DNA from 2 places in the Streptomyces sp. NPDC049687 genome. Region 1 is predicted to be linked to the other one. Evidence: riboswitches for the same ligand, from Rfam matches in the RefSeq annotation. Region 1 holds a riboswitch; the other holds the start of a gene.
The links. A riboswitch is a leader RNA that binds a small molecule or an ion and turns the genes downstream of it on or off. The one in region 1 is predicted to bind cobalamin.

Region 1 (3,394 bases):
GAATTGAGTGACGGCGCCCACAATCAGACACCCTCACGCCCACCTCAGTTCACCTTCCGTTCACTCAGGTTACCTACCTTCAACATGCCAATGACTTCGAACGATTGCCTGGGTAAATGGAAAACTTCTCGCTGATCCTCGCGATTGTGGTGGTAACCGCACTCGCGTTCGATTTCACGAACGGTTTCCACGACACCGCCAACGCGATGGCCACGACCATCTCGACCGGTGCACTCAAGCCCAAGGTCGCGGTGGTCATGTCCGCCGTGCTGAACCTTGTGGGCGCCTTCCTCTCCGTGGAGGTCGCCAATACGATCTCCAAGGGTCTCGTCGACGAGACCGGCATCCGTCCCGAGGTCATCTTCGCCGCCCTGGTCGGCGCGATCCTCTGGAACCTGCTGACCTGGCTGGTGGGCCTGCCCTCCAGTTCCTCCCACGCCCTCATGGGCGGTCTGATCGGCGCCACCATCGCCTCGGCCGGCATGGGCGCGGTGCACGGTGACGTCCTGGTCACCAAGGTCCTGATCCCGGCGGTCGCGGCCCCGATCGTGGCGGGCGTCGCCGCGATGCTCGCGACCCGCCTCTCCTACACCCTCGGCAAGAAGGCCGACGGCAAGGCCGCGGACAGGGGCTACCGCGCGGGCCAGATCGCCTCGGCCGGCCTGGTCTCCCTCGCGCACGGCACGAACGACGCGCAGAAGACGATGGGCATCATCACCCTCGCCCTGGTCGCCGGCGGTGCCGTCGCCCCCGACTCCGACCCGCCCACCTGGGTCATCCTCTCCGCGGGTCTGGCCATCGCGCTCGGCACCTACCTCGGCGGCTGGCGCATCATCCGCACCATGGGCAAGGGCCTGACCGACCTCCAGCCGCAGCAGGGCTTCGCCGCCCAGACCAGCGCGGCGACGGTCATCCTGGCCTCCTCCCACCTCGGTTTCTCCCTCTCCACCACCCACTCGGTCTCCGGTTCGGTGATGGGCGCGGGCCTGGGCCGCAAGGGCGGTGTGGTCCGCTGGTCGACGGCGACCCGCATGTTCGTGGCCTGGGGCCTCACGCTCCCGGCGGCGGCCCTGGTGGGCGCGCTGGCCGAGTCGGTCACGAACCTGGGCGACTGGGGCACGGCGCTCGTCGCGGTCTTCCTCGTCGCCTCCAGCGCGGCGATCTGGAAGATCTCCCGCCGCGAGGTCGTGGACGCGTCCAACGTCAACGAGACCGAGGAGCCGGCGGGCGTGGTCACCACGGCGATCGCGGCCGTCACCCCGCCTCCGGCGGGCACGGTCGCCGAGGACCTGACGGCCACCATCCCGTCCCCGGCCGCCGCCGCGACGGCGGCCGAGCCCACCGCCCCCGCGGTCTGAGCCCGCGCACCCGGTACGAAGGAAGAGAACCAGCATGAAGATCGACTGGGCGGCCCTGGGCTCCGTCTTCGGCGTCAGCCTCGTGGTCACCGTGGCCCTGGTGGCCCTCTTCACCCTCGGCGTCATGGGCCTGTCCCGCCAGGAACGCGCCGCCGAACAGGGCGGCTCGGCCGCCCTCGCGGTGACCGGCGCGTACGCCTGCTTCGCGGCGTGCGCGGCGGCGGTGGCGTACGGCATCTCGCTGATCGTGGCCTGACCGCCGACTCGAACACCCCGGGTGTGGGACGGACCTCCGTCCCACACCCTCTTTTTGTGGCCTCGCGAACCACCCCTGTGTGGGGCTCAGCACACTCCAGCCCCGCAGGTCAACGGCAAGTTGACGGCCCTTCCGGGGGCGTGGTGGACTGCCGGAGCCATGTACGGCGGCAGGAGAGGAAGCCGGTGTGAATCCGGCGCGGTCCCGCCACTGTCACCGGGGTAGACACCCCCGGGAGCCAGGAACTCTCACCGCCGGTCTCGTCGAACCAGGGCGTGGACACCCTGAGTGAGGACATATCGCCATGCTCGCACGGCCGTTGAGGTACAGCACCAGCTCGCTGCCCGACCCCACGGCCGGCTGAGCCGATGCGTGCCGATCGCCTCTACGCGTACGGCGCCGCCGCCGGCCTGCTCGGTGACCTGATCCTCGGCGATCCCCGCCGGGCGCATCCGGTCGCCGCGTTCGGGCGGGCCGCCGGTGCCGTGGAGCGGGTGCTGTGGCGGGATCACCGGGGGTGGGGGGCCGTCCACACCGCCGTGTGCGCCGGTGGGGTCGTGGCTCTGGGGGTCCTCGCCCGACGAGCCGTACGCCCCTCCGCGGCCGCCTCCCTCGCCCTCACCGCCGCCGCCACCTGGGCCGTCGTCGGGGGAACTTCGCTCGCGCGCGAGGCCCGGCTCATCGGGCGGGCCCTCGACGCGGGGGACGTCGAGGGCGCGCGGGCTCGGCTGCCTCATCTGTGCGGGCGGGACCCGCAGACGCTGGACGCCGACGGGATGGCGCGGGCCGTCGTCGAGTCCGTCGCCGAGAACACCTCCGACGCCGTCGTGGGGGCCCTGGTGTGGGGCGCCGTGGGCGGCGTGCCGGGGCTGCTCGGATTCCGTGCCGTCAACACCCTCGACGCGATGGTCGGTCACAAGTCGGCCCGCTACCGGCGGTTCGGGTGGGCCTCCGCCCGGCTCGACGACCTCGCCGGGTGGCCGGGGGCACGACTGACCGCCGTACTCGCCGCCACGGCCGGGGACGATCCCCGGGGGGCCCTGCGGGTCTGGCGCGCGGACGCGCGCAGGCACCCCAGCCCCAACGCCGGCCCCGTCGAGGCCTCGTTCGCCGGGGCCCTCGGGCTGCGGCTGGGCGGGACGCTGGCGTACGGCGGCCGGGTGGAACACCGGCCCGTGCTCAACCGGGAAGGACGCGCGGTCGCCACGGGCGACATCGAGCGGGCCGTACGGCTCTCCCGGCGCGTCGGTCTGCTCGCGCTCGGCGTCTGCGTCGCCGGGCGCCTCATCATCAGGGGGCACAGGGCATGAGCGGGGGTCTCCTCGTCGCCGGCACCACCTCCGACGCCGGCAAGAGCGTCGTCACGGCCGGGATCTGCCGGTGGCTGGTCCGGCAGGGTGTGAAGGTCGCGCCCTTCAAGGCGCAGAACATGTCCCTGAACTCGTTCGTCACGCGCGAAGGCGCCGAGATCGGGCGGGCGCAGGCCATGCAGGCGCAGGCCTGCCGGATCGAGCCGACCGCGTTGATGAATCCCGTGCTGCTCAAGCCCGGTGGCGAGCAGAGCAGCCAGGTGGTGCTGCTCGGGAAGCCCGTCGGGGAACTCAGTGCCCGTGGGTATCACGGGGGGCGGCAGCAGAAACTGCTCGGGACCGTGCTCGACTGCCTCGCCCGGTTGCGGGGCACGTATGACGCGGTGATCTGTGAGGGGGCCGGTTCTCCCGCCGAGATCAATCTCCGGCGGACCGACATCGTGAACATGGGGATCGCCCGCAATGCCGGG
Region 2 (3,394 bases), on a different contig from region 1:
TCCGCGCCCGACGCCGACGATTCCGCGGGCGGTCTGGGTGACGCGGGCGCGGTCTGCGCGGTCGCCGACCCGGCCGGCATCACCACGCGACTCCTCCCCGTGGAGGTCTCCCTGACCCCCGGTCCCACTCGCGGCCAGACGATCGTCGACCGCCGCCCGCGCCCGGGCGAGTCGGAACTCCACGGTGGACCCGTCCGCGAACAGGCGCTGGTGGACGTGGCGCTGGACGTGGACGTGGAGCGGTACGTGAAGCTGTACCTGGGGACGGTGGAGTAGGGCGGGAGGCGGCCGTCCGAGCGTGCCGTCCTCCCAGGACGGCCGGAGGGATCGCGGGCGGCGCGGCTCCTCGGCAACGGAGATTCCGCCCGGCGGTGGGGGCCGCGGCCGGTCACCCCTCGGCGGCCGGGACGGCCCACCGCTCCTCCACCTTCGCGATCCGCCAGTAGGCGACGGCCGCCGCCCAGACCGCCACGAAGAGTCCGACGATGACGTAGCCGACGCTGTCCAGGTTCAGCTCGGCGATCCAGCCGGTCACGCCGTCCGTCAGGCCGAACTTCTCGTGCAGCACGCCGACGAGTTCGATCGTGCCGATGAAGAAGGCGACGGCGATGGAGAGTCCGGTGATGGTGAGGTTGTAGAAGACCTTGCGGACAGGGTTGGAGAACGCCCACTGGTAGGCGAAGTTCATGAACGTGCCGTCGAGGGTGTCGAAGAGGCTCATGCCGGCGGCGAAGAGAAGGGGCAGGCAGAGGATCGCGTACCAGGGCAGCCCGGCCGCCGCCCCGGAGCCCGCCATCACCATCAGGGTCACCTCGGTCGCGGTGTCGAAGCCGAGGCCGAAGAGGAAGCCCAGCGGGTACATCTGGCCGGGGCGGCTGATGGACTTGGTGAGGCGGCCCAGGACGCGGTTCATGAACCCCCGGGAGTCCAGGTGCTGTTCCAGCTCCCGCTCGTCGTACGTGCCCGCCCGCATCGCGCGGAAGACGCGCAGGATCCCCATCAGGGCGACGAGGTTGAGGGCGGCGATGAGGTAGAGGAACGTGCCGGAGATGGTCGTACCGAGAAAGCCGAGCACCTGGTGGGTGCGCGAGTCCTCGTCCATCACCTTGCCGGCGAGCCGGGTGCCCCCGGCGATGAGCGCCGCGAGCAGCACCACCACGCTGGAGTGGCCCAGCGCGAACCAGAACCCCACCGACACCGGCCGTCTCCCGTCCGCCATCAGCTTCCGGGTGGTGTTGTCGATCGCGGCGATGTGATCGGCGTCGAAGGCGTGCCGCATGCCGAGGGTGTAGGCGGTGACCCCGAGCCTGATACCGAAGGCCTTGTCGCCCACCTCGTAGTGCCCGGGCACCACGAGCAGGAAGAGGATCCCGAAGGCGAGCACATGCAGGGCGGCTATGGCGGCCATCAGGCCCACCGTCTTGACGGTGTCCTCCCGCCGCCACCGAAAGGAAACGGGCTCGGTCATACCAGTCACGCTCCAGCACCTCGTGGATCTTCTCGTGAGATGCCGTGGCCGGTCTCCTGGCTTACGGGTCGTGCGTCCTTCGTTCCTGCCTTCCCGGCCGTCTCGCGACGCCCAGTGGCTGTCCCCGGCGGGACGCGGAACGGGAACTCCCCGATCTCAGTGGCGAGGGCCGCTCCGGTATCTCACCGGATTCCCGAACACCACGGCCCGCCAACGGTAACGCACGTCCGCCCCGGCACCGTGCGGGTGCCGGGGCGGACGTACCGGAGAAGCGAAAGGGCTACGCGCGGGTTGCCGACTTGCGGCGGCGGGTGGCGAGGACGATGGCCCCGCCGCCGAGGAGGAGGGCGGCCGCGCCGCCCGCGATCAGGGGCGTGTTGCCGCTCGCGCCGGTCTCGGCGAGGTCGCCGCTGCCGCCGTTCGGCGTGGCCGCCGGAGCGGTGGTCGACGCGGAGGCGCTCGGGGTGCTCGACTCCGACTCCGACTCCGACGCGGACGGGGACGGGGCGGTGCTCTCGGAGGACGAGTCCGACGGCGGGGCGGAGGAGACGGGGGCCGACGGCGACTCACCGCCACCGCCCGCCGGCGGGGACGACGGCGGGGACGACGGCGGCTGCTCGGTGGCCGTGCAGTCCTTCGTGCCGCCGTTCCAGGCCGCGATCAGCTTGTCCTTGATGACGGGGCGGTCCGGGCCCTTGGGCAGGTCGCCGTGCTGGTAGCCGTCCTTGGCGTCGAGCTTGCCGTCGAACTTCACCGCGCCCCGGTAGAGGTCGATCTGCGCGTAGCAGCCCGCGTCGGGGACGGCGATGTCGAGCACGTCGGTCTGGCCCGGCTTGACGGTCACCGAGTCGAAGTCGACGAAGACCTGCTCACCGGAGGTGCCGAAGGTGGCGCCGTGGGCGAGGTAGGAGGCCAGGGAGGCGGTGCAGGTGCTCGCGTCGCCGGCCGCGCGGACGGTGATGTGCACCTTGCCGTCCTGGGTCGGCTTGAGGTTCTGGTCGTCGACCCGCACGGAGTCGAAGAAGTTCTTGCCGTCGAGGGAGAACTGGCAGCGGTCGGTGCCGGTCTCGGTGCCCGCGCCCGTGCCGGGCTGGTAGTGGCCGCCGGACTTCCAGCCGTCGCCGCCGGGGGTGCCGGTCTGGGCGAAGGCTCCGGTCGCGGCGGCGACGGAGGCGGTGCACAGGGCGAGCGAAGCGGCGCCCGTCCCCAGCAGGCGGCGCGTGGTGACACGTCTCGCTATGGACATGCGTATCCAATTCTTGGCGAATGCCAGGGCAGAGCCAGGGCTGATTGGTCAGATCAGAGAAACAATGCTCAGAGAACACCGGGCCCCCGGGTCACAGGCGGCACAGTGTCCTTCCATCGTCGTGTGGACGCCAGATCGCTGTCAACCTGCGTCAAACCCTGGGCAGTTCAAAATTCCGTTACGTTTTCCGCACGTGCGGAACGATCCCCTCCGCACGGTGCGGACGTTCGCTTTCCCGGCAATGTGGACAGACTCCCCCACGTGACCCAGATGACCGACTTCTCGTCCCATGACCCCGACTGGTGGCGCCAGGCCGTCGTCTACCAGGTGTATCCGCGCAGCTTCGCCGACGCCGACGGAGACGGCCTCGGCGACCTCCGGGGCGTCACCGACCGGCTGCCCCATCTCGCCTCGCTCGGCGTGGACGCGCTCTGGCTCAGCCCCTTCTACCCCTCCGAGCTCGCCGACGGCGGCTACGACGTCGCCGACCACCGGGACGTCGATCCCCGCCTGGGCACCCTCGCCGACTTCGACGCGCTGGCCGCGGAGGCCCACCGCCTCGGCCTGAAGGTGATCGTGGACCTGGTGCCCAACCACACCTCCCACCGGCACGTCTGGTTCCAGGAGGCGCTGGCCGCCGGCCCCGGCTCCCCGGCCCGCGACCGGTACGTCTTCCGCGA

Region 2: linked by a shared signal. The riboswitch ahead of ACIBVL_RS12320 (HoxN/HupN/NixA family nickel/cobalt transporter) and the one ahead of ACIBVL_RS00335 (cobalamin biosynthesis protein) in region 1 are both predicted to bind cobalamin.

Annotation. Positions count from the first base shown of each region.
Region 1 is NZ_JBITLN010000001.1:63,293-66,686, forward strand. Features, by position in the region: gene ACIBVL_RS00325 (anion permease) at 117-1,358, shown strand; gene ACIBVL_RS00330 (hypothetical protein) at 1,393-1,614, shown strand; cobalamin riboswitch at 1,741-1,883, shown strand; gene ACIBVL_RS00335 (cobalamin biosynthesis protein) at 1,983-2,924, shown strand; gene ACIBVL_RS00340 (cobyric acid synthase) at 2,921-3,394, shown strand, end outside.
Region 2 is NZ_JBITLN010000003.1:519,581-522,974, reverse strand. Features, by position in the region: gene ACIBVL_RS12325 (nucleoside hydrolase) at 1-276, shown strand, start outside; gene ACIBVL_RS12320 (HoxN/HupN/NixA family nickel/cobalt transporter) at 389-1,468, opposite strand; cobalamin riboswitch at 1,497-1,688, opposite strand; gene ACIBVL_RS12315 (LAETG motif-containing sortase-dependent surface protein) at 1,749-2,714, opposite strand; gene ACIBVL_RS12310 (glycoside hydrolase family 13 protein) at 2,985-3,394, shown strand, end outside.